DNA from 4 places in the Proteus terrae subsp. cibarius genome. Region 3 is predicted to be linked to each of the others. Evidence: predicted binding sites of a transcription regulator. Region 3 holds the regulator's gene; each other region holds the start of a gene.
What was found. The regulator PurR, encoded in region 3, represses purine synthesis genes. The targets are predictions, from matches to a motif close to CANGCAAACGTTTGCNTG.

Region 1: the regulator PurR is predicted to act here: its motif matches at 822-839, upstream of purE (5-(carboxyamino)imidazole ribonucleotide mutase).
Region 2: the regulator PurR is predicted to act here: its motif matches at 1,872-1,889, upstream of purH (bifunctional phosphoribosylaminoimidazolecarboxamide formyltransferase/IMP cyclohydrolase).
Region 4: the regulator PurR is predicted to act here: its motif matches at 1,299-1,316, upstream of purT (formate-dependent phosphoribosylglycinamide formyltransferase).

Annotation. Positions count from the first base shown of each region.
Region 1 covers NZ_CP047349.1:2,906,752-2,915,104, forward strand. The annotation lists gene ppiB (peptidylprolyl isomerase B) at 1-44, shown strand, start outside; gene GTH25_RS13450 (UDP-2,3-diacylglucosamine diphosphatase) at 57-779, shown strand; gene purE (5-(carboxyamino)imidazole ribonucleotide mutase) at 914-1,435, shown strand; gene purK (5-(carboxyamino)imidazole ribonucleotide synthase) at 1,432-2,499, shown strand; gene GTH25_RS13465 (MFS transporter) at 2,623-3,882, shown strand; gene GTH25_RS13470 (mechanosensitive ion channel family protein) at 3,950-4,975, shown strand; gene GTH25_RS13475 (ornithine decarboxylase) at 5,152-7,314, shown strand; gene ybbP (putative ABC transporter permease subunit YbbP) at 7,403-8,353, opposite strand, start outside.
Region 2 covers NZ_CP047349.1:3,568,229-3,576,581, forward strand. The annotation lists rRNA gene GTH25_RS16355 (16S ribosomal RNA) at 1-1,410, opposite strand, end outside; gene purH (bifunctional phosphoribosylaminoimidazolecarboxamide formyltransferase/IMP cyclohydrolase) at 2,027-3,616, shown strand; gene purD (phosphoribosylamine--glycine ligase) at 3,629-4,918, shown strand; gene GTH25_RS16370 (DUF1481 domain-containing protein) at 4,943-5,605, opposite strand; gene GTH25_RS16375 (HU family DNA-binding protein) at 5,650-5,922, opposite strand; gene GTH25_RS16380 (YjaG family protein) at 6,113-6,703, opposite strand; gene nfi (deoxyribonuclease V) at 6,778-7,446, opposite strand; gene hemE (uroporphyrinogen decarboxylase) at 7,439-8,353, opposite strand, start outside.
Region 3 covers NZ_CP047349.1:1,650,517-1,658,869, forward strand. The annotation lists gene GTH25_RS07720 (riboflavin synthase subunit alpha) at 1-451, shown strand, start outside; gene cfa (cyclopropane fatty acyl phospholipid synthase) at 533-1,687, opposite strand; gene punC (purine nucleoside transporter PunC) at 1,993-3,210, opposite strand; gene punR (DNA-binding transcriptional activator PunR) at 3,329-4,231, shown strand; gene purR (HTH-type transcriptional repressor PurR) at 4,258-5,283, opposite strand; gene cydH (cytochrome bd-I oxidase subunit CydH) at 5,552-5,635, shown strand; gene sodB (superoxide dismutase [Fe]) at 5,773-6,351, opposite strand; gene GTH25_RS07755 (hypothetical protein) at 6,725-7,081, shown strand; gene GTH25_RS07760 (sulfite exporter TauE/SafE family protein) at 7,224-8,039, opposite strand.
Region 4 covers NZ_CP047349.1:2,934,194-2,942,546, reverse strand. The annotation lists gene GTH25_RS13590 (PfkB family carbohydrate kinase) at 1-79, shown strand, start outside; gene rarD (EamA family transporter RarD) at 312-1,223, shown strand; gene purT (formate-dependent phosphoribosylglycinamide formyltransferase) at 1,348-2,535, shown strand; gene htpG (molecular chaperone HtpG) at 2,770-4,653, shown strand; gene adk (adenylate kinase) at 4,835-5,479, shown strand; gene hemH (ferrochelatase) at 5,643-6,623, shown strand; gene wzz(fepE) (LPS O-antigen length regulator Wzz(fepE)) at 6,787-7,905, shown strand; gene GTH25_RS13555 (inosine/guanosine kinase) at 8,009-8,353, shown strand, end outside.

The sequences.
Region 1 (8,353 bases), 1.3 Mb from region 3:
CTCGCGAAGATATCATCATTAAAAGTGTAACGGTTAGCGAATAAGCCTCACTTTTTATGTGTACGCTTTTTATTGCAGACCTGCATTTAAGTGAACATGAACCGGCAATCACTGCCGGTTTTCTTCGCTTTTTAAAAGAACAAGCTATTCATGCAAAAGCACTTTATATCTTAGGTGATTTTTTTGATTTTTGGATAGGTGATGATGATCCTAATCCTTTACATCAACAAATTGCTCAAGCTCTGATGACGCTAAAAAATGCAGGAGTACCTTGTTATTTTATTCATGGAAACCGTGATTTTTTAATTGGCTCTCGTTTTGCAAAAGAGAGTGGTATCACCTTACTTCCACAAGAAAAAGTGCTCGAAATTGAGAAGCATCGCATCCTAATTTTGCATGGTGATACACTTTGTACAGATGATGAAGCGTATCAACGTTACCGCAAAAAAGTACATAATAAATTTATTCAGCGTTTATTCTTGTTGTTGCCTCTATTTATTCGACTGCGTATTGCTGACAAAATGCGTTCACGTAGCCAGCATGAAAATCAATATAAGTCTGATGCCATCATGGATGTTAACCCGCAGGCTGTGATTGATACTTTTAAGCATTTCAATACAGAATGGATGATCCATGGTCATACTCATCGCCCGGCAATTCATACTGTTAATATTGATGATAAAATACATTATCGTGGTGTATTAGGTGCTTGGCATACTGAAGGTTCTATGTTTAAAGTGACAGCTGAAAAAATAGAACTTATTCATTTTCCCTTTTAAGTTGTTTTGCTTATTTTCTTCATAAAAAGGCTTTTTTTTCTTTACGCAAACGTTTTCCTGTGCGTGTTAGCGTGATACTATCATGCTCAGTTTATTAGGCTATATCCGTTTATGCTTACAGGAGCAGTTAAGTAATGTCTTCTCAAGTTGGTCTAAATACCTCTTCCGCTCGTATCGCTATTGTAATGGGTTCTAAAAGTGACTGGGCAACAATGTCTCATGCCACTGATGTACTAGACGCACTACAACTTCCTTATCATGTTGAGATTGTCTCTGCACACCGTACCCCTGATAAGTTATTTAGCTTTGCAGAACAAGCCAAAAGTAATGGTTTTGATGTCATTATTGCAGGAGCAGGCGGTGCTGCCCACTTACCAGGTATGCTCGCAGCAAAAACACTCGTCCCTGTATTAGGTGTTCCTGTTCAAAGTGCTGCATTAAGCGGTGTTGATAGCCTTTACTCTATTGTGCAAATGCCGAAAGGTATTCCTGTGGGAACCTTAGCGATTGGTAAAGCAGGTGCCGCCAATGCGGCTTTATTAGCCGCTCAAATTTTAGCATTACACTCCCCTACTATTTTTGAAGCACTAACAGCATGGCGTACAGCACAAACTGATGATGTCTTAAATAACCCTGATCCAAGGGAGGCACTATGAAGCCAGTTTGTGTTCTTGGAAATGGCCAACTAGGGCGAATGCTAAGACAAGCCGGTGAGCCTTTAGGAATTGCAGTTTATCCAGTAGGATTAGATGCAGAGCCTGAAGCCGTTCCCTATCAAAAAAGCATAATCACAGCTGAAATTGAACGCTGGCCTGAAACCGCACTCACCAAAGAATTAGAACGTCATACTAACTTTGTAAACCGTGACATTTTCCCATTGCTTGCCGATAGATTGCCTCAAAAACAACTTCTTGATGAGCTAGGTTTAGCAACAGCACCTTGGCAACCATTAACATCACCAACACAATGGTCTGATATCTTCGCTCAATTGGGTGATTTTATTATTGTGAAGCGCCGTGTTGGTGGGTATGACGGTCGTGGTCAATGGCGCATTCATCCCGGTGAAGAACAACAATTACCCGCTGAAATTTATGGTGAGTGTATTGTTGAGCAAGGTATTCCTTTTTCAGGTGAAGTGTCATTAGTAGGTGCGAGAGATAGTAACGGAAATTGTGTTTTCTACCCTTTGACTCACAACCTGCATCAAGATGGCATTTTACGCATGAGTGTTGCATTACCAACGCCTGCATCAAAACTACAACAATCAGCGGAAAAAATGCTGACCGCCATCCTTAATAAGCTCAATTATGTGGGTGTAATGGCGATGGAGTGCTTTATCGTTGGTGATAAATTACTTATTAACGAATTAGCCCCTCGAGTTCATAACAGTGGTCATTGGACACAAAATGGTGCCTCAATTAGCCAGTTTGAGTTACATCTACGTGCAATTTTAGATTTACCTATGCCAAAACCTGAAGTTTGCCAATCGGCAGTAATGGTTAATTTGATTGGTACTGATGTCAACCCTCAATGGCTTTCATTACCATTAGTTCATTTACATTGGTATGAAAAAGAAGTTCGCCCTGTCCGCAAAGTGGGTCATCTCAATCTTGTACATCGCGATAATCAACCACTGAAAGAGACACTCAAATCATTAAGCTTGATGCTTGATGATGCCTATCAGTACCCTATCAAATGGGCTTTAGAAAAATTAAGCTAGCAGTCCGACTCATAAAGTTAGAGAATAATAGCCTTTAAACGAACAGACCTTAGATAAAGAGGTCTGTTATTCGCTATTTTCTCCTGATTATTCAGGTTACTGCACCCATTTGATGGAGTCAGGATGCAAGCCACGCAAGAGATTTTTGGGCCCGTTTATCAGTGGAGTATGCTGATATTATTAGGCTTTGTGTATTTTTTAGCTACCGCAACCACATTTACTTCTTTAGGCGTTGTTCTTCCCAGTATGATAAACGAGCTAGAGTGGAACTGGACTCAAGCAGGCCTTGGCTTTACGTTATTAGGATTAACCTGCGGTCTTGCGAGTTTTTTACCCACATTGCTGATCCGTAAATTAAGTGTTCGCCTTACACTACTTATCGGATTAATCATTTTTGTTAGCGGTTTCTATTTTCTTTATGAAACATACACCATTGCACGTTATTTTCTCGGTACTGCACTGCTAGGTATTGGTTTTACGCTACTGGCTACTGTACCTGGTACTTATGTTATTTCCCGCTTATTTGAAAAACAGTCCTTTGCCTTTGGTGTTTATTTTACCATTGGTGGATTAGGTGGTGTTGCTGGGCCTTGGATCTATTTTTTAGCAACCCATTTATGGCATACATGGCGAATGCACTGGCTTATCTCAGCGATCACACTTACTCTCGTTACTCTTCTCACTATTTTATTTTTACGCGAAGGCACAAAAGAACAAGAGCACGCAAAAAAAATTAGCCAACTTCAAACCACAAAACGTATCTATCAAACTAAAGAGATTTGGACGGCTCGTCATGCTTTAAGAACATGGCAATTTTATGTTATTGCTGCGACTTATACGGCCTTTTTATGGTGTGGGATCACGGTCAATAGTTTTGCTGTTGCACATATTATTGAAAATGGTTTTGGTGAAACTATTGCCGCAACACTATTGAGTAGTATGGCATTTATTAATGCTTTCTCGCGCCTAGCAGGTGGGGCTATTGGTGAATGGTTAGAACCTAAAAAATTACTTATCGCAAGTTTAAGTATTATTATCATTGGGTTGCTCGCGCTAAGTATGGCGAATTCTTGGGTTTACCTGCTCTTATTTACGGTTTGTGTCGGTATCGGTTATGGCATGACGTTTTTAGCATCAAGTATTTTGCTTGCTAACTATTTTGGTCGCTCTCCTTACCTTGAGCTGTTTTCAGTGATGAATTTAATTTCAACACTGGCTTGTTTAGCACCTTTCTTTGCTGGAGCAATCAAAGATATTTCAGGTAGTTTTACACCTGCGTTCTTGATTTTAACCATCCCTGTTTTACTGATTTTAGCGATAACACTGTTTATGAAACCACCAGTCTATCCTAAATTTCAGCATGCAAGTGAGCAAGAAAAGTAACCATTAAATAAGCAAGATAGTGAGTTTCGTATTATAAGAACGCATTTTCTAAGGAGATATTAAGCTGATGAATGATGCATTAATAATAAAATACTCAATAGGTGTTGGCATTGCTTTAGCCTGTTTTGTTGGTTTTGTCGTCGTATCTCTTTTTCATGATAAAAAGAAAAAACGCCGTAGAAATATTATTATTCATATCAGTCAAGCTATCTTGCTTTGTAGTTTAGTGCTTATCTTAAGCCAATATTGTGAAATGGCTGTAGTCGATTTTAATCTTCACTTTATCTCCTTTAGGATGATTAACTTCTTTACTTACGTCGGCATAGCCTTAGTTTTAATGCGTAAGTTTTTTCTGCTTATTAATAGATTAGAACAATCTCAGATTAAAAAAGGTAGTGACCCTACTTCTGCTCGTATTATTTCTCGTATATTTAAAATCACTCTATTTGTCATTATCATTTTATTGTTCGGTGAGCATTTTGGTATGAGCTTATCCGGCTTAATGACATTTGGCGGATTAGGTGGTATCGCCATTGGCATGGCAAGTAAAGATGTATTAAGTAATCTTTTCTCGGGTGTCATGCTCTATTTCGATCGTCCTTTTAATATTGGTGATTGGGTTCGATCTCCTGATCGTAATATTGAAGGCACAGTAGTTGAAATTGGCTGGCGTATTACCAAAATCATCACGTTTGATCATCGACCACTTTATATTCCTAACTCAATTTTTTCCTCTATTAGTGTGGAAAACCCCGGAAGAATGACTAATCGACGTATTGAAACTGAACTCGGTTTACGTTATGAAGATTCAGATAAAATTGGCGTGATCGTTGAAGATATTCGCACCATGCTGATGCAAAATGACAAAATCGATACACAACAAACGTTGTTAGTCTATTTTAATCAGTTTGCAGATTCTTCACTCAATATCATGGTGTATTGTTTTACTAAAACAACGGTATGGGCACAGTGGCTTGAAGCTCAGCAAGAAGTCTATTTAAAGATAATTGAGATTGTGCATAAACATGGCGCTGATTTTGCCTTTCCATCTCAAACGGTCTATATCGAAAAACCGTCTCCAATTACCCAATAATGCAAAATGGATAAGTTTATTCTCTCATAAACTTATCCATTCCCCCACTTATCTATGTACTGATTTATGCATTTTAAATGCATAAAAAAATCAATTTATCTTTTAATTTATTTCAATCACATTCACAACCAAGTATATTGTTCGCCAATTCTTCTATTGATAAAAATGCGAGTATAATGAAAAAAATGAAGTTGGCGTGTCACCCTACTCTTTCACACTATTTTTATTGTGAACGCCCAATTGTTGATATTGTTGATGCAAATTTAACGCAAGTGTCAGCAGTAGTATTGTCGTTGTCAGATATTGAGTCTGGCGAACTATATCGCATTCATCAAACAGGCTTTCAACTCCCCGTATTTATTGCAGTTAATCTTAATGATACAGTCAGTGCTGAATTACTTAATCAAGTTTCAGGGATTGTGATTACAGATAAAAGCGCGCATCAAAAAAATAGTGCGTTGATTAATGAAGCTGCACAGCAATATGAAAAGAGTCTGACAACACCATTTTTTTCACGCTTAGTGAATTATGTTGCCGAAAAGAACGTTGCTTTTGATTGTCCCGGCCATCAAGGCGGAGAGTTTTTCCGTCGTCATCCCGCAGGCGAACAGTTTTATCAATATTTTGGTGAGAATCTATTTCGCTCTGATCTCTGTAATGCTGATGTAGAAATGGGTGATTTACTTATTCATGAAGGTGCGCCTTATGATGCCCAGACTTTTGCAGCACAAGTGTTTAATGCCGATAAAACCTATTTTGTTTTAAATGGGACATCCTCTTCTAATAAAGTTGCTTTAAATGCCTTATTGGCACCAAATGATTTAGTGCTATTTGATAGGAATAACCATAAATCCAATCATCATGGCGCGTTAATTCAAGCGGGAGCAACACCTATTTATTTAGAAACGGCTCGTAATCCTTTTGGCTTTATCGGGGGTATAGATGCTCATTGTTTTGAGGAAAGCTATTTACGCCAACAAATCGCAGAGATTACGCCAGAACGCCAATTCGATAAACGCCCTTTCCGCTTAGCCGTTATTCAACTAGGCACTTATGACGGTACGATTTACAACGCAAGACAAGTTGTCGATAAAATTGGTCATCTTTGTGATTACATTTTATTTGATTCTGCATGGGTTGGTTATGAACAATTCATTCCGATGATGAAACAGTGTTCCCCTTTATTACTAACGCTTAATAAAGACGATCCCGGTATTTTGGTTACTCAATCCGTTCATAAGCAATTAGCGGGCTTTTCACAAACCTCGCAGATACATAAAAAAGATGCACACCTTAAAGGGCAATCACGTTATGTTAATCATAAACGTATGAATAATGCTTTTATGATGCATGCGTCCACCAGCCCATTTTACCCCCTTTTTGCGGCTCTTGATGTCAATGCAAAAATGCATTCGGGTAAAAGTGGTGAAGCAATGTGGATGAGTTGTGTAAAACAAGGCATCGAAGCTCGTAAATCATTACTAAAACAGTGTCAGTTTATTAAGCCATTTATTCCTGAAGTAGTTGATGGACTTGCTTGGCAAGATCACGACACAAATGAAATCGCTCACGATCAACGTTTTTTCAATTTTATTCCAAATGATAATTGGCACTCCTTTGAAGGTTACGCTACCAATCAATACTTTGTTGATCCTTGCAAATTAATGCTAACAACGCCGGGGATCGATCCTCATACAGGGGAATATGAATCCTTTGGTGTGCCAGCCTCTATTTTGGCAAATTATCTACGTGAGCATGGTGTAATTCCTGAAAAAAGTGACCTTAATTCAATCTTATTTTTGCTGACTCCTGCAGAGCATCAAGCGAAATTTGATCGTTTAATCTCTTTGATTGTTCAATTTGAAAAGCACTTAGTTGAAGATGTGCCATTAGAACAAATATTGCCTTCTGTTTATCGTCGCTATCAATCTCGTTATCAAGGTTATACATTGCGTCAACTCTGTCAGGAAATGCATGATATTTGTGTCACATATAATATCAAGTTGCTGCAAAAACAGATGTTTAGAAAAAGTCATTTCCCTAAGCGAGCACTAAGTCCGCAACAAGCTAATATTGAGTTTGTTCGTGGTAATGTTGAGTTTTTACCTTTAAATAAATTAGCGGGCAGAATTGCCGCGGAAGGTGCTTTACCTTATCCACCAGGTGTCTTATGTGCTGTGCCCGGTGAAATTTGGGATGGTGCTGTTTTACGTTATTTTCAGGCACTTGAAGTCACTATTAACCAACTACCAGGTTTTTCAACTGAACTTCAAGGGGTTTATATTTATGATGAAGATGATGGCAGCAAGCGCATTTATGCTTATGTTATAAAAGAATAATTGTCTTATCTTTTCCCATAAAAAATGCTGATGTTTAATAACATCAGCATTTTTATTTAACTCTATTGATAAGTCCAACTTATTTCAACTATTCACCTTGAATTCGTCGATACTGCCCTTTATCTTGCAACAGTCTGATCCCTAAGATACTGCCACATAATGAAAGTAATAGTGCAGCAACAATAGGTACGATGATCCACATTCCCCATTGCGGTTGCCAAGGGAAATTAAACACCGATATTTGTAATAAACTTAATGCAACCTCCGCACCAATCGCTGCAGCTAATCCCGCCATTAAACCTAATAATGCAAATTCAGCCCAAAGAGTCCGTCTTAATAATGACTTACCTGCGCCTAATGTTCGATATACCACTAGCTCAATACGTCGCTGTGTCATTCCTACCTGAATTTGGGCAACTAACAATAACGCACCACAGATCATTACCAATCCAACCATAATCTCCAATGCTCGACTGACTTGCTGTAAGATTTGTTGAACTTGCTGAATTAATGCGCCTGTATCTAATACGCTTACAGTTGGAAATTGCCGATTAAGTGCCGTAATTAACGTCCCTTCACCATTGTAATAAAAACTACTCATCCATTTTTCTGGCTGATTACTTAACCCTTCTTCAGAGAAGATAAAGAAGAAGTTAGGACGCATATTTTCCCAATCAACATGGCGAATGCTAGTAACAATCGACTTAAATTCACGAGTATCACCAACAAATGTTAATTCATCACCCAATTTAATTTCGAGTTGTTCAGCAACACCTTGATCAAGAGAAACACCATTTCCCACTGGAGGCCATGTTCCCTCAACAATCACGTTATCTTTTGGCAACTCGCTATGCCACGTTAAGTTAAGCTCTCGACGAACAGTGTTATTACCAGCATCACGTTTATCAGCCCACTCTTTAGCATTATTCTCATTAATCTGCGTTAAGCGCGCTAATACCACAGGAAATGCATCCGTTGGTTCAACGTTATACTTTGCCAACAAGGTATTAACTTCTTGAACTTGAGGTGCAGACATATT
Region 2 (8,353 bases), 1.9 Mb from region 3:
GTGACGGGCGGTGTGTACAAGGCCCGGGAACGTATTCACCGTAGCATTCTGATCTACGATTACTAGCGATTCCGACTTCATGGAGTCGAGTTGCAGACTCCAATCCGGACTACGACAGACTTTATGAGTTCCGCTTGCTCTCGCGAGGTCGCTTCTCTTTGTATCTGCCATTGTAGCACGTGTGTAGCCCTACTCGTAAGGGCCATGATGACTTGACGTCATCCCCACCTTCCTCCGGTTTATCACCGGCAGTCTCCTTTGAGTTCCCGCCATCACGCGCTGGCAACAAAGGATAAGGGTTGCGCTCGTTGCGGGACTTAACCCAACATTTCACAACACGAGCTGACGACAGCCATGCAGCACCTGTCTCAGCGTTCCCGAAGGCACTCCTCTATCTCTAAAGGATTCGCTGGATGTCAAGAGTAGGTAAGGTTCTTCGCGTTGCATCGAATTAAACCACATGCTCCACCGCTTGTGCGGGCCCCCGTCAATTCATTTGAGTTTTAACCTTGCGGCCGTACTCCCCAGGCGGTCGATTTAACGCGTTAGCTCCAGAAGCCACGGTTCAAGACCACAACCTCTAAATCGACATCGTTTACAGCGTGGACTACCAGGGTATCTAATCCTGTTTGCTCCCCACGCTTTCGCACCTGAGCGTCAGTCTTTGTCCAGGGGGCCGCCTTCGCCACCGGTATTCCTCCACATCTCTACGCATTTCACCGCTACACGTGGAATTCTACCCCCCTCTACAAGACTCTAGCCAACCAGTTTCAGATGCAATTCCCAAGTTAAGCTCGGGGCTTTCACATCTGACTTAATTGACCGCCTGCGTGCGCTTTACGCCCAGTAATTCCGATTAACGCTTGCACCCTCCGTATTACCGCGGCTGCTGGCACGGAGTTAGCCGGTGCTTCTTCTGCGGGTAACGTCAATTGCTAAGAGTATTAATCTTAACACCTTCCTCCCCGCTGAAAGTACTTTACAACCCTAAGGCCTTCTTCATACACGCGGCATGGCTGCATCAGGCTTGCGCCCATTGTGCAATATTCCCCACTGCTGCCTCCCGTAGGAGTCTGGGCCGTGTCTCAGTCCCAGTGTGGCTGATCATCCTCTCAGACCAGCTAGAGATCGTCGCCTAGGTGAGCCTTTACCCCACCTACTAGCTAATCCCATATGGGTTCATCCGATAGCGCAAGGTCCGAAGAGCCCCTGCTTTGGTCCGTAGACGTCATGCGGTATTAGCCACCGTTTCCAGTAGTTATCCCCCTCTATCGGGCAGATCCCCATACATTACTCACCCGTCCGCCGCTCGTCAGCAAGAAAGCAAGCTTTCTCCTGTTACCGCTCGACTTGCATGTGTTAGGCCTGCCGCCAGCGTTCAATCTGAGCCATGATCAAACTCTTCAATTAAAAGTGTTTGATGCTCAAAGAAATCGAAAACTTAGCTATTCATAAATGAATTTACTTTTGTTGTTCACTCTTCAAGACTTGATACATCTAATATTTTAGAAGATATCGTCTCTGCGAGTGCCCACACAGATTGTCTGATAATTTGTTAAAGAGCAGTGCAACATTCGCTGCCGTTTCCGGTCTTCTGCGTTATTGCGAGGAGGTGCATTCTACATCTTCCTCATTCAGTGTCAAGCGTTTATTTACAAGGCCTTCCACTTTTTTCTTCGTTCTCTCGGCTAACTCACTTAGCGTGGTTTGCCGTGACAACGAGGACGCATTATAGGGAGTTTTCTGAGGCTGGCAATAGTTTTTTTAAGAAAAAAAATCGTTTGCTTAATTCCACAGCAAAACACCCACTTATACGCACTTATCAACAATTTTATCCACAGAGCACCTTTTTATATAAAATTAGCATGTCAAACGCAATCGTTTGCGTTATCATGACGGTCGATTAAGTAAGATTGATTTTGTGTCCATCTTCTGAAATGTTAGTTAAGCAAACACAATCTCACTGTATTAATGTGATTTAACTTCACCATTACTACCGTTATACCAACCCCAAGGGATAAAACTCATGCAACATCTTCGTCCTATCCGCCGTGCACTTTTAAGTGTGTCTGATAAAGCAGGTATTTTAGAATTTGCTAAAGCACTTGTTGAAAGAAAAGTAGAACTCTTATCTACAGGTGGAACCGCACGTCTATTAGCAGAAGCTGGCTTACCGGTTATTGAAGTCTCCGACTACACAGGCTTTCCAGAAATGATGGATGGCAGAGTGAAAACACTGCATCCTAAAGTACATGGTGGGATCCTAGGTCGTCGTGGACAAGATGATGCAATTATGGAAGAACATGAAATTCGTCCTATCGATATGGTCGTCGTAAATCTTTATCCTTTTGCTAAAACAGTAGCTCATCCAGATTGTTCATTAGCAGATGCTGTGGAGAATATCGATATTGGTGGACCAACAATGGTTCGCTCCGCGGCAAAAAATCATAAAGACGTTACGATTGTAGTAAATAGTAATGACTATGAAAGAGTGATTGAAGAAATGGATAATCACGAAAATAGCCTTACTTTAGATACACGCTTTGATTTGGCGATTAAAGCCTTTGAACACACAGCTGCTTATGACGGAATGATTGCTAACTACTTCGGCCAGAAGGTTGCACCTTATTATGGTGATACTTCACAACCATCAGGTACTTTCCCTCGTACCTTAAATCTGAACTATATAAAGAAACAAGATATGCGTTATGGTGAAAATGCTCACCAGCAAGCAGCTTTCTATATAGAAGAGAATATAGAAGAAGCATCTATTGCCACTGCAAACCAATTACAAGGCAAAGCACTTTCTTATAACAATATTGCTGATACTGATGCAGCATTAGAATGTGTGAAATCATTTTCCGAGCCGGCATGTGTTATTGTGAAACATGCAAACCCTTGCGGTGTTGCAATTGCGAACACGCTCGCACAAGCATATGACAATGCATTTAAAACCGATCCAACCTCTGCATTTGGTGGCATTATCGCATTCAATCGCCCATTAGATGCAAAAACAGCAAGTGCCATCATCGAACGTCAGTTTGTTGAAGTGATCATTGCGCCTTCTATTAATAATGATGCATTACCAATTTTAGAAACTAAACCAAATGTTCGTGTATTAGCTTGTGGTCAATGGCAAGAAGCCAAACCAGCATTAGATTTCAAACGTGTTAATGGTGGGCTGTTAGTTCAAGATCGTGACTTAGGTATGGTAAAAGAAGAAAACTTAAGAGTGGTCACCCAACGTCAACCTAGTGAGCGTGAACTTAAAGATGCACTCTTCTGCTGGAAAGTCGCCAAATTCGTAAAATCAAATGCCATTGTTTACGCTAAAAACGATATGACAGTCGGTATTGGTGCAGGGCAAATGAGCCGTGTGTATTCTGCAAAAATCGCAGGTATTAAAGCTGCTGATGAAGGTTTAGAAGTTGCAGGTTGTGCAATGGCATCTGATGCATTTTTTCCATTTAGAGATGGTATTGATGCAGCAGCACTTGCCGGCGTGACTTGTGTTATTCAACCTGGTGGCTCAATTCGTGATGATGAAGTGATCGCAGCTGCAAATGAGCATAACATCGCAATGATTTTCACCAATATGCGTCACTTCCGTCATTAATAAGGTATTGATATGAAGATTTTGATTATTGGTAATGGCGGTCGTGAACACGCTTTAGCCTGGAAAGCGGTTCAGTCGCCGCTTACAACACACGTTTTTGTTGCCCCTGGTAATGCAGGCACTGCATTAGAAAGTGGTGTTGAGAATGTCGCTATCAGTGCAACAGATATTCCTGCATTAGTCGCATTTGCTCTCAAAAATAAAATTGATTTGACTATCGTGGGCCCTGAAGCACCTCTGGTTATTGGTGTTGTAGATGCATTTAAAGAAGCGGGATTGACCATCTTTGGCCCAACAAAAGGAGCCGCGCAGTTAGAAGGCTCTAAAGCCTTCACAAAAGATTTTTTGGCTCGTCATAAAATTCCAACTGCGGATTATCAAAATTTCACAGAAATAGCACCTGCACTTGAGTACCTTAATAAAGTAGGCGCACCAATTGTTATCAAAGCAGATGGTTTAGCCGCAGGTAAAGGCGTTATTGTTGCTATGACACAAGCTGAGGCTGAAGCCGCAATTAAAGATATGCTGGCTGGCAATGTTTTTGGTGATGCAGGTCATCGTATTGTTATCGAAGAATTTCTTGATGGCGAAGAAGCTAGCTTTATTGTGATGGTTGATGGTGAACACGTTATTCCAATGGCAACAAGCCAAGATCATAAACGTGTTGGTGATGGAGATACTGGACCTAATACAGGGGGAATGGGAGCATATTCACCAGCACCTGTAGTTACACCAGAAATCCACCAGCAAGTAATGGAAAAAATCATTTATCCAACAGTAAAAGGAATGGCTTCTGAAGGCTATCGTTACCAAGGTTTCCTTTATGCAGGACTGATGATTGATAAACAAGGCATTGCTAAGGTTATTGAGTTTAACTGTCGTTTTGGTGATCCAGAAACTCAACCTATTATGATGCGTATGCAATCTGATTTAGTTGAGCTGTGTTTAGCTGGAGCAAAAGGTAACTTAAAAGATAAAGATTCTCTTTGGGATCCTCGTCCAGCTTTAGGAATTGTGATTGCAGCTGGCGGCTACCCTGCAGATTATCGTCAAGGTGATGTTATCAAAGGCTTAACACCAACATCATCAACAACAGCAAAAGTATTTCAAGCAGGAACAACACTCAATGACAAAGGCGACGTTATCACTGCTGGCGGGCGAGTATTATGTGCGACTGCATTAGGTGATGATATCGAGCAGGCTCAACAAAATGCTTATGCCTTAGCGAAAGATATTCATTGGAATGGTAGTTTTTATCGCCATGATATCGGCTATCGAGCGATTGCGCGCTTAAAGAAATAAATTACCAACAACAAAAGGGAGTGATCACAAGCTCTCTTTTGTTGGTTCCCATTTACAAAAATCGTGTTCTGCAACCATAAGTAATTGCTTACCTTCTGGTGAATCAAGCCAAGCAACATAAGAAGGCTTACTTGAATTACGTGTTCTTGTTTTTAACCAACGTTGTTCTGGACCTTCAAATGAAACACTCACCTTCTCACCAGCACATGTTGTCATCGTATTTTGATACCAAATACCCTGTACTAAATTTACTTTCCCAATAGTAAGCGCTTCACTAATTTCACGCTCTTTACTTGCAGCAAATACCATTCTTAAACGCTCATCTTCTGTCAATGCTCGTTTTTGCTTCTGGCTTTCTTGTTGCATGAAAATAACTTCTCCTCGTTTATTTAAACGAAGATGCCAAGAGGAGGGATCATTTGGATTGATAACTTCAGAGCGAACTTGCCAAAGCTTATTTTGACGATACTCATAGAATGTGATGACAGTTTCTGGCTTTTTATAAAAGCTATAAACACTCATGATCACTTGAGGCTCTGACGCTGTATTATTTAAACGCCATAGCCGGACAACACCTTCATCTGCAATATAACCTGTTGCAGAAAACTCAGGTAGTTGCACAGTAGAGGAGCAGGCGCTGAGCAAAAAAGCAGATCCTATTGCTAACAGCCCCTGTCGTTTCAACAAAAGGGGAGTAAATCCCCCTCTATTGTTCATTCCGTTCAAAGGAATTATTTTACTGCGTCTTTCAGTGCTTTACCGGCAGTAAATGCAGGAACGTTAGCTGCTGCAATTTTAATTTCTTTACCAGTTTGAGGGTTACGACCAGTACGCTCTGCACGGTGATTCACCTTGAATGTACCGAAACCAACTAACTGTACAGAATCGCCTTCTTTCAGAGCACCTGTTACTGAATCGATAAACGCTTCAATAGCAGCTTTTGCTTGAGTTTTTGTCAGATCCGCTTTTTCAGCAACTGATTCGGTTAATTCAGCTTTGTTCATAAAATAGTCCTTAAAGTATGTTTTATCGTTTGAAAAACATCTGGTGAAAAAACTTAACTTATCTTTTTAAGAGGATAAATTAAGTAAAACACCTGAGCCACTTCTTTTCGTACCCAATGTAGAACATACACGGGGGTGATGTGAAGTCTTTAAACGTCGCTTTTCAAGCACTAAATCACGTTTTTCTGATTTAGTGCGTTAATTCTATACCGATATTGCTCATTCCAGCTTCACGAAGGTCTGCACGTAGACCCTTGATCAGTTCGATATCTCTTTCTTCACATTCTACAAGTAGACGGTAAATTTCCCATTGGATATCGAACTCTTCAATAACAGCAGGTAGAGATCGAAGCTCTTCTTCGCTCATTTCTCTTTCTGCCTGTGTCATTTCAAGTGAAGCAACTGTCCCTACTGATAATTTGCTCACTTCAATAGCGTGACTTAATGATTCACCGCTTAAACGAGAGTGAACAATTTCACTAAGTGCAACACAGGCGTCAATCGCAGGATAGACACCATAAATCTCGAACTGAGATGCATCAGGAATAGCTTCTTCTAATTTCTCTAATTGAGAATCAAAATTAACCTTTGCATCTTTCACCGTTAAAGTTTCCCAAACCAGATCGAGAATACGGCGATAAAGCATTGGATCGGTAAATCCTGTTTCTCGACAAAATACCTGATAGTTTGGGTACATTCTCTCACACAGGCATGCCATAAACGTCAGGTGTTGCCAAGCTTCTAGCTTTTCTAAACGTAAATGGATTGGGTTCTTCAACATTCGTGATTACTCATTTTCTTAACTTAGGCGCAGTTTACCTGAAAATTAAAAATATCCACATATTTCCCGGTCATTTAGAGCTTATTCTTATTCAACTGCTCAAATAATCGCCTATTTGAAGCAATACCATCAGCCCAACGCGTAGGTTCTGGCAATCGATAGCCTTTCATACACAACTCAACCCACTGCAAAGCGCCATTCATACTCACTTTATGACCCGGAGAAATATACAGGGGTTTACATTTTTTCTTACTACGATAAATCCACCCTATTTGCTCATTCTTATCCATTAACGGTTCATGACTTCCCATCTTTTCATTGACTGTTTTATCAATGCCACATAAACGACTTTTTGCCACGCCAATAGTAGGCGTATCCACTAATAAACCAAAATGGCTTGCGACACCAAGCCTTCTAGGATGAGCAATACCTTGTCCATCGACAAAAATAAGAGAAGGCTTTTGTTTGATTAGTTGCCAAGCAGTCAGTAATGCAGGGCACTCTCTAAACGAAAGTAAACCAGGAATATAAGGAAGAGTTGTAGGTATTCGTGCAATTTGATATTCAAGAATTTCAAAAGAAGGGTAATGCATTATCACGATGGCGGCGCGAGTAACTGCGCCACCTTCTTCAAAACCAACATCAGCACCTGCTATGTAAGTTGGTGCTGTAAATTGGTCCGTTAAAATAATCTGTTGAGCTTTTTCTGTCTGCTCCTGACGCAATTGCTGGGTATTAATCATTATCCTGATGATAAGGCTTCGATAAACGGTGAACCGCATCAATAAATGCACCAGCATGTTCTGGTGGAACATCTTGATGAATACCGTGCCCAAGATTAAAGACATGACCGTTACCTTTACCAAATCCAGCAAGAATAGTTTCGACTTCTTGCTCTATTCTGGCAGGCGGTGCATACAGCATAGAAGGATCCATATTGCCTTGTAGCGCAACTTTATCCCCTACTCGACGACGTGCATCTTCAATATCAATCGTCCAATCAAGCCCTAATGCATCGCAACCTGTCGCAGCCATCGCTTCTAGCCAACGGCCGCCACCTTTGGTAAATAAGGTTACAGGAACTTTTCTTCCATCATATTCACGGATAAGACCATCAACAATCTTATGCATATAGTGTAATGAAAAGAGTTGGTAATCACGGCCAGTTAACACACCACCCCATGTATCAAAAATCATGATGGATTGTGCACCCGCTTTAATTTGAGCATTCAGATACAGAATAACGCTATCTGCCAGTTTATCCAGTAATAGATGTAATGCTTGTGGCTCTGCGTACATCATTTTTTTAATTTTTGTGAAGGCCTTACTACTTCCACCTTCAACCATATAGGTTGCCAGCGTCCAAGGACTTCCCGAAAAACCAATTAATGGCACACTACCTTGCAATGCATGACGAATGGCACGTACTGCATTCATCACATATCCCAGTTCATCTTCAGGATCAGGAATAGGTAGCTTTTTAATATCATCAAGACTATTTATTGGTGATTTAAAACGAGGGCCTTCACCTGTTTCAAAGTAAAGACCCAATCCCATTGCATCTGGAATAGTTAAAATATCAGAAAATAAAATAGCAGCATCTAAAGGAAAGCGTCTTAAAGGCTGTAATGTCACTTCACAAGCCAATTC
Region 3 (8,353 bases):
TGAATTAAAAGTTGGCTCTGAAGTGAATATTGAACGTGCAGCTAAGTATGGTGATGAAATTGGTGGCCATGTTATGTCTGGTCATATTGTAACAACTGCTGAAGTTGCCAAAATTATTACATCAGAAAATAATTTACAAATTTGGTTTCGCATCTTTGATAAAGCATTAATGAAGTACATTTTACACAAAGGTTTTATTGGTATTGATGGAATAAGCCTAACTGTGGGAGATGTGGTTAATAACCGTTTTTGTGTACATTTAATTCCTGAAACGCGTGATAGAACAACATTAGGTCGCAAACGTCTTGGTGATAAAGTCAATATTGAACTTGATCCTCAAACCCAAGCGATTGTCGATACAGTAGAGCGCGTTATGGCGCAACAAGCACAGCAGCAAGCTTTATTAGCAACACAACAAATTGAAAATGAAGAACAAGCTTCACATAATTAATGTTGTTGCTCTTAAAACAGAACTAAAGAAAAAGCCAGTTTGATTGATAAACTGGCTTTTCTCTTTTTATAAAAAGAATAATTAGCGAGGGATTTGTAAACCGCCAATATGACCTTTAGGGCTTAGTACGATTTGCCATAGCTGAATATCTCTGGCACGAAATGCACCCGCACAGGCATTAAGATAATAGCTAAACATACGTTTAAAACGCGGTGTATAATTAGACTGAATATCTGGCCAACAGGCTAAAAAACGCTGATACCATGCCATTAATGTTTTATCGTAGTCAGCACCAAAGTTATGCCAATCTTCCATCACAAATTTGCTGTCCATTGCGTGAGCAATTTTTTGAATAGATGGTAAGCATCCATTAGGAAATATATATTTGCTTATCCAACTATCTACATTCACTTTATCGCGGTTAGAGCCAATGGTGTGCAATAAAAACAGACCTTCTTCCTTTAAATTACGACGAACCACATCAAAATAAGTGGCATAATTTTTGGGCCCTACGTGCTCAAACATACCCACTGAAACTATACGATCAAACTTTTCATGTAAATCGCGATAATCTTCTAAAATAATATTTACATCAAGTCCTTGGCATCGAGCTTGTGCCAATTTTTTCTGTTCACCAGAAATGGTGACTCCCGTTACAGAAACACCAAAATGTTTGGCTGCATAGCCTGCAAGTCCACCCCAACCACAGCCAATGTCTAATAAGGTCATTCCTGGTTTTAAATCTAATTTTCGGCAAATTAAATCTAATTTATGTTCTTGAGCTTGAGTTAAATTATCTGCGTTTTTCCAGTAACCACAGGAATATTGCATATTAGGATCGAGCATGGCTGTAAATAAATCATTACCAAGATCGTAATGCTCTTTACCTACCATCCATGCGCGTTTTTGAGTTTGTAGATTAAAAAGGCGGGCTGTCGCAATCTTAACAATATCACGTAGATTTTGTGGGAGCTTATTTTCAAGGCCAGCACGTAAAACTTTATGAAAGAATATATCCAGTCGCTCACAATCCCACCAACCATCCATATAGCTTTCACCGAGACCTAATGAGCCTTGTTGCAATACTCTTTTATAAAAATTTTGATTATGAACCTGAATGTCATAAGGTTCTGAACCATTAACTCGAATATCAGCGTGAGTTAGTAGCTCTGTAGCAATCCTTTCATAAGGATCATTGGAGGTCTTTCGGCCTTCTTCTACACAAGATGTACTCATATACTCTCCGGCGTAAACTAAGCGGGTTTTGAGACATAAGCTAAGAAAGAGTGTGTACAGATTGACAGTATTAAAATGGTATCGTGTTCAATATGGGTTGAACGAATAGAATTAATAAGACAACTAATCTGACATAATCAGCTAATAATCTGCTTAATGCCTCAAAATCCGAAAGAAAAATAGATAAAACGCTATTACAGCGTATAGGTAAGTATAGAGACGTAGAATGTTTTTCTCTAGAAAAGAAAAAGGCTATTTTTTATAAAACAGCCTTTTTAAGATAATTCTTAAAAGAATAAACGTGATTATTCTGCGGTTTGAACTGTGTGTTTGGTAACAGATTTATTACGCTGAATAAAGTAGCCAACTGCCATTGGAATTGCTGTTAACGCCATAATTGCTGTGGTGTTAATCAGAGGTTGTTGGCTAATAAATGCAGATACGATAAAACTTGCTAAGCTACAAAGACCCAGTTGAAGCGCATTTTGTAACGCAGCTGCTTTACCACTAATTTCAGGATAAGCAGATAAAGCATTAGATACTGCGATTGGATAAGATGCACCATTCATTGCAGCCATAATACAGAACGGAATTAAAATAGTTGTCAATGTTGGTTCCGTAAATTTAGCAACAAGGTATAAGGCAGTCATACTGACAGCATAACCAATTAATAACAGTGGTAGCAGTGTTTTACCTGTCATTTTTGACAGTAAAATACGACAACCATAACCACCGACCATAAAGGCAATAGTTTGTGGAATATAACTTAAACCGATATCCTGTGGAGAGTAGCCCATCTTTTCAAGAATGATTGGTGAGCCTGCTAACCAAGCAAAGAAACCTGCACTACAAGAAGCGTAAACTAATACGTTACCTGTGTAGAGAGGGGATTTTAGTAAAGTTATAAATGATGCAGAAGATTGGTTTGCATCTGTAATTGATTTTTGTTTAATGTTTTTTAGCATTAGTGTCGGTAACATGAGAACTAACGTTACGGCCATTAACAGCATAAAAATCATACGCCAGCCACCGTGATTTAATAATGAAGCACCAATTAAAGGAGCAAGTGCTGGTGATAATGCAACCAGTGGCATAATTAAAGCAAAAACGTGCTGAGCGCGAGATTCATCAAAACGGTCGATGACAAGAGCTTGCCAAATAACAGCAGCAGAGCAGACGCCGAAAGCTTGTAGGAAGCGCATAGCAAGTAAGCCAGTTGCACTTTCAACCCACAGCATACCAAGGCAGCCTAAAGAGAAAAGGCTTAAACCAATAAGAAGAATAGGTTTACGACCGACTTTGTCAGAAAGTGGTCCCCAAAGTAACTGAGCAACAGCAAAGCCAAATAAAAAGATACTTAAGCTATTACTAATAGCACCTTCGCTGATAGAGAGCTCACGTTGCATCATACCAAATGCAGGTAAGTACATATCAATAGCTAAGTAACCTAGCATACTTAAACCGGCTAGGTACACCATAAAGCTCATAGGTGTTTTTGATTGTGTGGATGTTTTAGAATTCATTTTATTTTCTATGCTATGTGATGTAGAACATTTTATATATTGTAACTAAGACCTATTTTACTTGTGAAACGGGAATATTTGGTTAATGCTGTGAAAAATTTTCAAAGGAATAAACTCTATGTGGTCAGAATACTCTTTAGAAGTTGTTGATGCAGTCGCAAGAACAGGAAGTTTTAGCTCGGCTGCTCAAGAATTGCACAGAGTGCCATCTGCCGTTAGTTACACTGTTCGGCAATTAGAGGAATGGCTTGCCGTTCCTTTGTTTGAGCGCCGTCATCGTGATGTGGAATTAACCGACGCAGGTAAAATTTTCATCAAAGAAGCACGGTCTGTTATCAAAAAAATGAATGACACTCGGCACCTTTGTCAACAGGTTTCTAATGGATGGCGCGGTCAATTTAGTATAGCAGTTGATGGCATAGTTAAACCTGAAAGAACACAACAACTTATTCTCGACTTCTACCGCCATTTTCCGGATATAGAACTGTATGTCTACCCTGAAGTGTTTAATGGCGTATGGGACTCCTTAGTTAATGGTCGTGTTGATTTAGCCATTGGTGCAACAAGAGCCTCACCAATCGGTGAACGTTATAGTTTTAGAGATATGGGATTTATGCCTTGGCGCTGTGTTTGCCATGTTGATCACCCTTTAGTGAAAGCACAACATCCACTAACGGATGATGAAATGCGACCTTATCCAAGTTTATGTTTAGAGGATACCTCGCGCAGTTTACCAAAACGTGATACATGGGCACTCAATAATCAGCGTAGAATGGTTGTTCCGACATGGGATATGGGGCTTGAGTGCTTGTTAGCGGGATTATGCGTTGGAATGGTGCCTTGGCACCGTGCTGAACCTTTAATTGAACAAGGTAAGTTGGTAACTTTGCAACTGGCACAACCATTGCCAGACAGCCCATGCTGCCTGACGTGGGTCGATAAAAGTGAATCACCTGCTTTGACATGGTTGTTAGATTATCTTGGAGATAGCCAAACCTTAAATGAGGAATGGCTTCGCTAGAAATCAGGTAGCTAAATAAATATGAATTAACGACGGTAGTCGATAAAAGGACCGTCAGCAACTGAACGGCGCTCAACTAATCGTGGATGAACTTCGATTGTTTGGGCGTCTTCGCGTTTATTGACGATACGATCAAGCAACATCGATAATGCCATTTGACCTAGACGTTCTTTTGGCTGGTGGACGGTTGTTAGTGCGGGTGTAAAATAGCGTGCATTTCGAATATTGTCATAGCCAACAATAGAAATATCTAAAGGAACACGCAGGCCAAGTTCATCCGCAGCACAAATTGCACCCATCGCCATCACATCACCACCACAAAAGACAGCAGTCGGTCGATGTTTTTGGTTTAGCATTTGGTACATAGCTTTATAGCCAGATTCTGGCTCAAAGTCGCCTTGTACAATCCATTCGTCTTTGACTGTGATTTTGGCTTCTTCCATGGCTTTTAAGAAACCTTGTAAGCGGCCACCACCTGTATTACGTTCTAATGGGCCTGGGATAATACCAATATCACGATGACCTCGCTCAATAAGGTAACGACCCGCAATATAACCACCATGGAAAGCGTTATCGATAATGGTATCTGTAAAGTCGCCACGCGCTTTACCCCAATCCATGACAACCATTGGAATATTGCGATAGCCCTCTAAAAGAGTAAGAAGGTGATCGGGATATTCAGAACACATGACTAATAATCCATCAACACGTTTTTGTGCCAGCATCGCTAAATAGGCTTTTTGTTTATCGAGGTTATTATGTGAATTACATAAAATCAGTGTGTACCCTTTGCTGTAACAACTATTTTCAACAGCTTCAATCACTTCAGCAAAGTAAGGAGCTTCACTGGACGTGGCTAACAGGCCAATAGATTTGGTGTGATTGACTTTTAAACTACGCGCAACGGCACTAGGTGAATAATTTAATTCTTTTATAGCGGCCCAAACTGCTGCCCGTGTGTTCTCAGCAACAAAACGTGTTTTGTTGATCACATGAGAAACAGTCGTGGTTGATACGCCTGCGCGTTTTGCCACGTCTTTTATTGTTGCCATGGTGTGGAAAACTCCTGACCTTCATTGGTCTCTTTTATCTAATTTTATGGTTTAACTGCCAGTATAGTCATACATAGGGCAAACACTGGCAATAATTTAGCGATTAGCTGTGAATTTTGTATGATCTAGCTCAAAAGTGAAAGTATTAATCAATGTTATAAATTGTGCACTGGTCGCTATTTTAGCAAATTTTGATATGTGATAATAATTAACCATGACAAGGTTATGGTTAAAAATGTGTATTATAATCATTTTGAGGGAGAAATAGATGGATACGGATCTGAAATTTGGTTTGAGTACAGCAGTAGCAGCGCTTGTTATGATTGTTTTATTTTCGACTATGTTGTTCTAATCACTGCTTTATAGAATATTCGATCAATTTAAATAATAGATTATCGAATATCTGAATATAACAAAGGGCTCAAGGCCCTTTGTTATTTTGTCACCAAAAATGAATCTCAATCACTCACCTTTGATTATCAAGCTCAATTAAGCCAGGTTAGCTTCAACAAATGACCAGTTAACCAGTGCCCAGAACTCTTCTAAATATTTAACACGTGCATTACGGTAGTCGATGTAGTAAGCATGTTCCCATACGTCTACTGTTAACAGTGGTTTGTCTGCCCCTGAAACTGGAGTTGCAGCATTAGAGGTGTTAACAATTGCAACTGAACCGTCAGCTTTTTTAACTAACCAAGTCCAACCTGAACCGAAGTTTTTAGCTGCAGCATCATTGAATTGCTTTTTGAACTCTTCAAAAGAGCCAAATGCTTTGTTGATAGCATCAGCAATTTTACCTGTTGGTGCGCCACCTGCATTTGGTGCTAAGCAGTTCCAGTAGAAAGTGTGGTTCCATACTTGAGCAGCATTATTAAAGATACCGCCATCAGTAGATTTGATGATTTCTTCTAAAGATTTGCTTTCTAAATCAGTACCTTTAACCAGATTATTTAAATTGGTTACATAGGTCTGGTGGTGTTTGCCGTAGTGATATTCTAAAGTTTCTTTAGAGATGTGTGGCTCAAGAGCATCTAACGCATAAGGTAATTTTGGTAATTCGAAAGACATTGCGTACTCCTTTAAACTATCTATTTCGGGTTTTGTGCCTGAAATCATTCAATCAAAATCATTTGAATTGATAGAATGAGGCAAATGAATCACTAAGTTGTTACTATTTTGCTAATTATTTTAACAAAAATCTGCTGAAATAACAGCTAAATATCTTTTATCTATAGTTATAAGCCATATAGATTAATTATATTCATAAGAGTATATCCCTCTTGCCTGCACGTAAAGTAGCAAAAGCGCATTTGTAAGAAGAGATGTAAAAATGGGGGGAGTATAAATTTTATTCTATTTATGTGATTTAATGAAATTTGTATATTTATTGTAGCAACCGTATTTCATATTGAATTTATACAAATAGAGTGTAGGAGTTAAAATGAGTTATAACGTAGCACTATTTGATTTTCCCATCCCGAATGATTTTGAAAAAGCGTGTGAATATTTTGAAAAATATGACGATGAAGATATTCAGGAGTTAAGCCCATTAATGTTGCTTTTTTACCAAGAAATCTCTCATCTATATCCGTGTATTTGTGAATTACCTGACGATGAAATAGATGACAGCGTATGGTGTGATGGGCCCTTAATCAATAATTTTATGACCAAAATTCCAGTCGTTGGTTTTGTTTACTCTAAAGTAGATGAAGCTCTTCCTGTTGTTATTAAATTAGCAAATAAGATGGGAATTTCAGTCCTTGATTGGCAACAAGGAGCAGTTTTTAATGCTAAATAAATATATTGTAGCTAATTGTTTTAGCTATGATATATGCTGTATTTTAGACTGCATTGGTTTTATTTGTTATTTATAGGAATAGATGAGGAAAAATAAAATAATTATTTCCCTCATCTATTCTATTATTTTTTAGAGCACACGATTATCCCATAATAAGCGTATACATCATTTTCACGACGACTAAGAATAGAAATAATGCAAATATTTGGCGAACTCTAGGAATTGGTAGGCGATAAGCAACTTTTACACCGATGGGTGCGAAGAGTACGCTGGTAATGCTTATTCCGATAAAGGCAGGTAAATAGATAAAGCCGAAGTAATAGTTATCAATATTTGTTTGATTCCAACCATAGATAATACCCATGATTGTGCCTATAGAAGCAATTATGACACCAATCATAGACGAGGTTGCAACACATTTACGTGTATTAAATCCCCAATGACTTAAAAGAGGAATGGTGATAGTGCCACCTGCAATACCAATAAAGCTGGATATAAAGCCAATTAAAGAGCCACCAATGGTTAAGGCTGGCTTTGAAACCGTAGGATCTTTCACATTTTCAATGCGTTCTGCTTCTTTCTTTTTAGTTAATAACCCATAGATGGTATATACCATGAAAATACAGAACACGACTTGTAATATCGTGTTTGACATTTTTTGTACCAGAAATGTTCCCACGAACATACCAATGAGGGTGCCGAGAGATAATAGAGGGAATTGCTGCCATAAAATAGCTTTATGTTTGTTATGGGAATACGCTGAAGATGCTGTAGAAAATATAATGACAGAGAATGAGGTAGATAAGGCAATTTTCATTACCATATCTGTTGGGATAGCTTGTTGACTGACCACATACATAACCACCGGAACAATGATTGCACCGCCTCCTATGCCAAGTAGCCCAGCAAAAAAGCCAGTGATACATCCCACTAAAAGAAACAGTAAAATCATGTCCATAGTTAATACTCATCAGGGTTTATAACAAACCCATTTATATACATTATATCCTTTTAAGAAGGTAGCGTTTTATCTTAATGTATAGATTATGAAAATTAATGTGTTGATTTTGAGATGAAAATTGTTATTTCTTCTCTTGTTACTTCTTAAATATAAAAGAATATATAGCTAAATATAATTCAAATAAAGGAATGTATTAAATATTTAATCTTGGATTTAATAGTAAATTATATTTTAAAACCACAAGATAAAAATAATAAAATTAATTTTATAGGTAAAACAAATCGAAATATGACTATCTTATTTTTTATTTA
Region 4 (8,353 bases), 1.3 Mb from region 3:
AGCTGCGGCACCAAGTCGTAAAAAATTACATGATTTTGTTCAGCAACAGCCACCTTTACATGTTAGGGAGATTTTCTAACAATTTACCCATTTTTTTCTGGTTGTGGTTTTTACCACGGTTTTCCCTTAATGGTATTTTCCTATTCTCCATTTATAACTACTTTTCTCGGAGTGGTTATTTATGGAGATTTTTTTATCCCGTCTATTTGGTTGTATTGATGTTTGATCAATCAGCGATGCTGATCATATTGTTCTGTCTGTTTTAAGCGTATGATATTAAATCTTATTGACTTTTATTGATGGAACATTAAATGTGGGCTCAATCGGGCGCGGTATTAGCCATTTTTTCTTATATTCTTTGGGGAATAACCCCTCTGTTTTATCGGCTGTTACCCGGAGCACAACCATTAGAGATGTTGGCTCAGCGTTTGATCTGGTCTATCCCTCTTTTATTACTCGTACGACTCTTTATTAAAAATAGAACACGATGGCGCGCGGTTTTACAAGATAAGCGCTCTGTTTTTATGTGTCTATTTAGCTCAATGGCTATGGCTGTTTCTTGGTGTACGTTTACTTATGCGTTAACACATCAACAAGTATTAGAAGCTAGCTTGGGGTATTTTATTAATCCGCTTTTCTCTATTTTATTAGGTGTGATATTTCTTAAAGAAAAGCTTAATTCAGCAGAAAAATGGGCTGTTACCTTAATTTGTGCGGGTGTAGGCTATCAATTGTGGATGTACGGTGAATTACCTGTATTGGCTATCATGATGGGGGGCGCATTTGCTGTATATGGCTTAATCCGTAAGTTTATTCGTTTTGATGTGATCACCTCTTTATTTATGGAAACACTTTGGTTAATGCCATTAGCAATAGGCGCTACTATTTGGTTGTTTATAACAGATAAAAGCGCACTACCTTCTGCAGATAATCTGACTCGTTTTTATTATATTCTAACCGCACCAGTCACTATACTTCCGTTATTGTTCTTTACCGCTGCAGTCAAACGAACCACATTAACTGTAATTGGATTAGCTCAATATATTGAGCCTACTATTCAATTTTTACTGGCTGTTTTCTTATTCCATGAAGCTTTTGATGAAGTAAAAGGCGTGAGTTTCTCTCTAATTTGGTTAGGGCTTTTATGTTGTATCTTAGCACTTATCCGAAAACGCCTGAATTATCTAAAAATCCAAAAAGGAAAACGTAGCCAAACGGTGTAATTGTATTATTTCCCTGTTTGATTATTTTTTTGTCTGGCTATTTTTCTATCAAGTTAAATCCGCTATGCTATACGAAAAGCAATCGTTTGCGTAATTGTGTTTTTATTAATGGTGAGGATAAAAAATGACAGTGCTGGGTACGGCTCTTACAGCAAATGCAACAAAAGTGATGTTATTGGGTGCTGGTGAATTAGGCAAAGAAGTCGCGATTGAATGCCAACGCTTAGGCATTGAAGTGATTGCTGTTGATCGCTATCTGAATGCTCCTGCTATGCATGTTGCTCATCGCCATCATGTTGTAAATATGCTTGATAGTGATGCATTAAAGCAAGTTATTGAACAAGAGCGACCTGATTTTATCGTTCCAGAAATTGAAGCTATTGCAACAACGTTACTGGTTGAATTAGAACAGGCGGGGCAAAAAGTTGTTCCTTGCGCTCGTGCGGTAAAGCTGACGATGGATAGAGAAGGCATTCGTCGATTAGCCTCAGAAACATTACATTTACCTACATCAAACTATCAATTTGTTGATGATGAAGTGAGTTTTAAAAAAGCCGCTTTAGAAATAGGCTTCCCTTGTATTGTAAAACCCGTCATGAGTTCATCCGGAAAAGGGCAAAGTGTTATTCGTAATGAAAACGATTTGGATCAGGCTTGGACTTACTCGCAAGAGGGTGGGAGAGCAGGAAAAGGACGCGTTATTGTTGAAAAAATGATCCCGTTTGATTTTGAGATCACTTTACTGACTATTCATGCTGTTGACGGTATCCATTTTTGTGCCCCTATTGGTCATCGACAAGAAAAAGGGGATTATCGAAGTTCGTGGCAACCTCAAAAGATGAGTGATATCGCACTTGCTAAAGCAGAACATATTGCGAGTAAAGTGGTTGAGAACTTAGGGGGCTATGGCTTATTTGGTGTCGAGTTATTTGTTCAAGGTGATGAGGTATTCTTTAATGAAGTTTCCCCTCGTCCTCATGATACAGGGCTCGTGACATTAATCTCTCAAGACTTATCAGAGTTCGCGCTTCATGTTCGTGCTTTTTTAGGTTATCCCATTGGTGGTATTCGCCAATTAGGCCCTTGTGCATCAGCTGTTATTTTACCGGAGCTTTATAGTACAAATATCGTTTATTCTGGTATTGAAAAAGCGTTGAAGGCGGATCGCCAAATTCGCCTTTTTGCTAAACCTGAAATTGCCGGCACTCGCCGTTTAGGTGTTGTACTCGCTCATGCAGATACAATAAAACATGCATTAGATGAAGCAAACGCAGGTGCTAACGCTATCATTGTAAATGATGCCCAAAAATAGCGATTACCGTTAAGGTTCCTTCTTTAATAAAGCTTTCAGAATGATAAGCCCAAACAATACTATTATGTAATAAAACACACAAGGATGTTGTTTGGGCTCAAAATTTAATCATATAAGGTGCTTAATCACTTTTATTCGCTTAATTTTTTACTCGACCCTTGAAACTAGCTTAACTATCCCCACTTTTTACTCATATTGATTTTTTTCGCCAAATTAGGATTAATTGAGGTAAAAATGAGTATGAAAGGTCAGGAAACAAGAGGATTTCAGTCAGAAGTTAAACAACTTCTTCAATTAATGATCCATTCTCTTTACTCCAATAAAGAAATTTTCCTTCGCGAATTGATTTCGAACGCATCAGATGCGGCTGATAAATTGCGTTTCCGTGCATTATCAGATGCAGCGCTTTATGAGAATAATGGTGAGTTGCATGTGCGCATTTCCACTGATAAAGAAGCTCGTACTCTGACTATCAGTGATAATGGTATTGGTATGACTCGCGATGAAGTCATTGATAACCTCGGTACTATTGCAAAATCAGGTACCAAATCATTCTTAGAATCTATCGGGCAAGATCAAGCTAAAGATAGCCAACTAATTGGTCAGTTTGGTGTCGGATTCTATTCTGCGTTTATCGTTGCAGATAAAGTGACAGTACGCACTCGTGCAGCTGGCGAAAGTGCAGATAAAGGTGTTTTTTGGGAGTCTGAAGGCGAAGGTGATTACACCGTTGCTGATATTGAAAAAGCAGATCGCGGTACTGAGATTACGCTTCATTTACGTGAAGGTGAAGATGAGTATTTAGATGATTGGCGTCTACGTAGCATTATTAGTAAATATTCCGACCATATTTCTTTGCCTGTTGAAATTGAAACAAAAAATGAAGAGGACGGCACTGTAACATGGGAAAAAATTAATAAAGCGCAAGCCCTTTGGACTCGTAACAAAGCTGAAGTGAGTGATGAAGAGTATAAAGAGTTTTATAAACATATCTCTCATGACTTTGCCGATCCATTAAGCTGGGTACATAACCGTGTAGAAGGTAAGCAAGAGTATACAAGCTTATTATATGTGCCTTCAAAAGCGCCTTGGGATTTATGGAATCGTGAACAACGTCATGGTTTAAAACTGTATGTACAGCGTGTCTTTATTATGGATGAAGCTGAGCAGTTTATGCCTAATTACCTGCGTTTTATCCGTGGGTTAGTGGATTCTAATGATTTACCGCTAAACGTTTCTCGTGAAATTTTACAAGACAGCTCAGTGACACGTAACTTACGTAGTGCATTAACTAAACGCGCATTACAGATGTTACAAAAACTGGCGGAAAACAAGCCGGAAGAGTATCAAGCATTCTGGAAAGAGTTTGGCTTAGTATTAAAAGAAGGCCCAGCAGAAGACTCATCTAATATTGAAACAATTGCTAAATTACTACGTTTTGCATCAACGCATAACGATAGTGATGCTCAAACAGTTTCTCTGGAAGATTATGTTGGTCGTATGGTCGATGGTCAGGAAAAAATCTACTACATCACCGCAGATAGCTATGCCGCAGCAAAAAACAGTCCTCATTTAGAGCTGTTCCGCAAAAAAGGTATCGAGGTACTGCTGTTATCTGATCGTATAGATGAGTGGATGATGAATTACCTGACTGAGTTTGATGGCAAATCATTCCAGTCTGTCAGTAAAGCGGATGAATCTCTTGATAAACTTGCTGATGAAGAGAAACAGGCTGAGCAAGAAGAAACAGATAAACAATTAGCACCGTTCGTCGAACGTATTAAAACCTTGCTAGGAGATAAAGTTAAAGATGTGAAATTAACGCATCGTTTAACAGATACTCCAGCAATCGTGACAACCAGTGCTGATGAAATGACAACACAAATGGCTAAATTGTTTGCTGCTGCAGGACAAGAAGTGCCAGAAGTGAAATATAACTTTGAGCTGAATCCAAATCACCCATTAGTAAAGCAAACAGCCGAGCTAACGGATGAAGCATTATTTGCAGATTGGGTAAATTTATTACTCGATCAGGCATTATTTGCTGAAAGAGGCTCTTTAGAGGATCCAAACCAGTTTATTCGCTTAGTGAATCAACTTTTAGTTCAAAAAGCGTAACTGTTTTCGTTTTCAAACATTTAAACCACGTTTATCTGAAAAGATAGCGTGGTTTTTTCTTTTTCGATAAAAATAAAATGCAATCGCTACCGTGATTTCTTGAGCGATGACCTCACAAAATGGTATGGTAATGCGTTTTCGAGTTTAAATATAAAAAATTAAATGCAAGGGGATTTACGCGATGCGTATCATTCTGCTAGGCGCTCCAGGCGCTGGTAAAGGCACTCAGGCTCAATTCATTAAAGAAAACTATGGTATCCCACAGATTTCAACTGGTGATATGTTACGTGCAGCAGTAAGTGCAGGTACAGAACTAGGACTGAAAGCAAAAGCACTGATGGACAATGGTCAGTTAGTTACTGATGAATTAGTTATTGCGTTAGTTAAAGAGCGCATCAAACAAGACGATTGCCGTAATGGTTTCTTGTTGGATGGGTTCCCAAGAACAATTCCACAAGCTGATGCAATGAAAGAAGCGGGTATCAACGTGGATTTCGTACTGGAATTCGCTGTACCTGATGAAATCATTGTTGAACGTATTATTGGCCGTCGTGTTCACGCACCATCAGGTCGTGTTTATCATGTGAAATTTAATCCACCTAAAGTGGAAAATCGTGATGACGTGACAGGTGAAGAGTTAACAACACGTAAAGATGACCAAGAAGAAACTGTTCGTAAACGTTTAGTTGAGTACCATACTCAAACTGCACCATTAGTTTCTTATTACCAAAATGAAGCTAAAGCAGGCAATGCGAAATACTTCAAAGTTGATGGTACACAAAAAGTAAGCGAAATTAACGCTGAATTAAAAAGTATCCTTGGCTAATTTCGTCATTGTGATGACTAATCCCGGTTGAGCCGGGATTTTTTTTATCTAAACAAAATAGGGGAAAAGAACAATCCAATAAATTGACAAGCACAATCTATTATTTTCCTTTATTCTTCTACTCTTTGGTTATCCTAATAAAATAACTCTAAGGAGTCATAGTATGAATGATGCTAAGTATGGTGTTCTTTTGGTTAATCTTGGCACACCTGATGCGCCGACAACAGGTGCTGTTCGACGTTATTTAGCTCAATTTCTTAGCGATCCTCGTGTTGTTGATGTTTCTCCTTTGATTTGGAAACCAATATTACAGGGGGCGATATTGCCGTTTCGCTCACCTAAAGTGGCTAAGTTATACCAACAGATTTGGATGGATGAGGGGTCACCTCTGTTAGTTTATAGCAGAGCGCAACAACGTGCTGTCGCTGAGCGATTACCTAATATCCCCATAGAGTTAGGGATGTGTTATGGCAATCCATCGTTAAATGAAGGGGTTGAAAAGTTATTACAACAAGGTGTTGAAAAGATTATTTTGTTACCGCTGTATCCTCAATACTCTTGTTCCACTTCTGCTGCGGTATTTGATGGTGTTAGTCGCATTTTTAAAGGTATGCGTACAATACCCTCTCTTCATTTTATTCGCAGTTATCCTACTCATCCGCTTTATATCAAAGCGCTTGTCACCTCTATTGAGAAAAGTTTTCAGCAATATGGCAAACCCGATCGTTTAATTCTCTCTTTTCATGGTATTCCTGAGCGCTTTATCAAAACAGGCGATATTTATTATGATGAGTGTTGCCTCACAACAGAAAAACTAAAACAGCAATTAGAAGAACAGTTAGGTTATCCTAAAGAGCAAGTCATGCTGACATTCCAGTCACGCTTTGGTCGTGAACCTTGGTTATCGCCTTATACGGATAAAACGATGGAAAAGCTGGGAAGTGAGGGGGTTGAACATGTGCAGGTTGTATGTCCGGGATTTTCATCTGATTGCTTGGAAACATTAGAAGAAATTAATGAACAGAACCAAGAGTTCTTTATTCATGGTGGTGGCAAACAGTACGAATATATTCCAGCATTAAATGATGAACCAGAGCATATTGACTTGCTAGAAGCGATGATCCGTGAGGTATGCGAAAAATAATTACTGAATTCTATAAATAAAATTATCGGATTTGATGATATATTAATTTGAACATATTTCAGTTATATATAAACTTATCTTTTCTCATTTTTTAAGTCTTTTAGTGGAAATCACTAAAAGTGCTGATAAACGGACACTGCATTACATAAATTTAGGCAGGAAAATGAATAGTAAGCTTTCAAAACCACAATCTTCAGAAATTGATAAAGGACATTTTGACGATTTCTATCTAAAACAGAATGATGAAATCGATCTTTTTGAATTATTTTCTGTTATTTATAAATCAAAATTTGTCATTATTGGTATCACTTTATTATTTGCTATCGTTGGCTTTACTGTTGCAAGCTTTTTGCCACAGAAATGGACAAGCCAAGCTGCAATTACTAAGCCAATGTTAGAGGAAATGAAACAGTTAAGAGCAACTCTAACTGAGCTTAGCTTAGTGGATGTTGATACAGGTGTGAATGGTTCATCTGTTTATCAAAAATTTATCAATAACTATAACTCTCGTGTTTTACGTGAAGAGTATTTGGTCAGTACGGATTATTACAAAAGTTTGCTGGCTAAAATGGAAGATCCAACGCCACTGGATAAACGTAAATTAATTGAAGAAATCGTAACGAAAGATATTAATTTAAAAGCTTCAGATGATAAAAAGAGTGAAGACGAGTTTAGTGGTGAAATTAATTTAAGCTTTACAGCGCCAACCCCTGAAGAAGCTTACGATTTACTTTCTGGTTATATTCGCTTTATCTCTACCAAAGTACGTGTAGAAGTAAAAGACGAAATTGATGATCAAATTGAGCGTAAATTAAGTTTCGCGCAAAAAGCCTATGACATGGATTTAGAGCGTATCGCTAATGCGCGTAACGTTAATGTGCAACGCTTAAAGTATGCATTAGAAATCGCAAATGCAGCTGGGGTTAAAAAACCAATTTCCAGTGAAGGCGCACAGATTAAAGATGACCCTGATTATTCTATTGCTATGGGTTCTGATGCATTAAGCAGTAAATTAGCCATTACTGAAGCTATCACTGATCCTACAACGGTGAGTGCTGATCTGAAAAACCGTTTATACAATATGAAGCAATTAGAGAAAGTCAAATTAGATGATCTTCAATTTGTACCGTTCAAATATATGTTGAAACCTTACGAACCGACTAAAAAAGATGCACCTAAACGCGCTCTGATTTTAGTTGGCGCCGCTTTTGTTGGTTTCATTCTTTCTGTAATGGGTGTTTTACTGAGCTACATGGCAAGAAGCCGTCGTAAAACTGCATAAAAATATCTTTAAATAAGTAGGTGTACGGACGTACACCTACTGTCTCTCCTATAATATTGTGTTAACATTGCGCATCTTTTTTAGCTGTGTAGCATCTTTCACAATGAAATTCCCTGGCAAACGAAAATCCAAACACTATTTTCCCGTTAGTTTACGAGATCCTCTATTACAACCCATCATCAATATGACGGAGAGCGAATCCTCTCGCGCTTATATCGTGGGTATTGACCAAACATTGGTTGATATTGAAGCGAAAGTTGATGAAGCGTTTATTAACCGTTATAACTTGAGTCAGGGACACTCTCTTGTTATTGAAGATGATGTCGCAGAGGCACTTTATCGTGAATTAACAGACAATAATCTGATAACACACGAATTTGCTGGTGGCACCATTGGCAATACGCTACATAATTACTCTGTATTGGCTGACGATCGATCTGTGTTATTA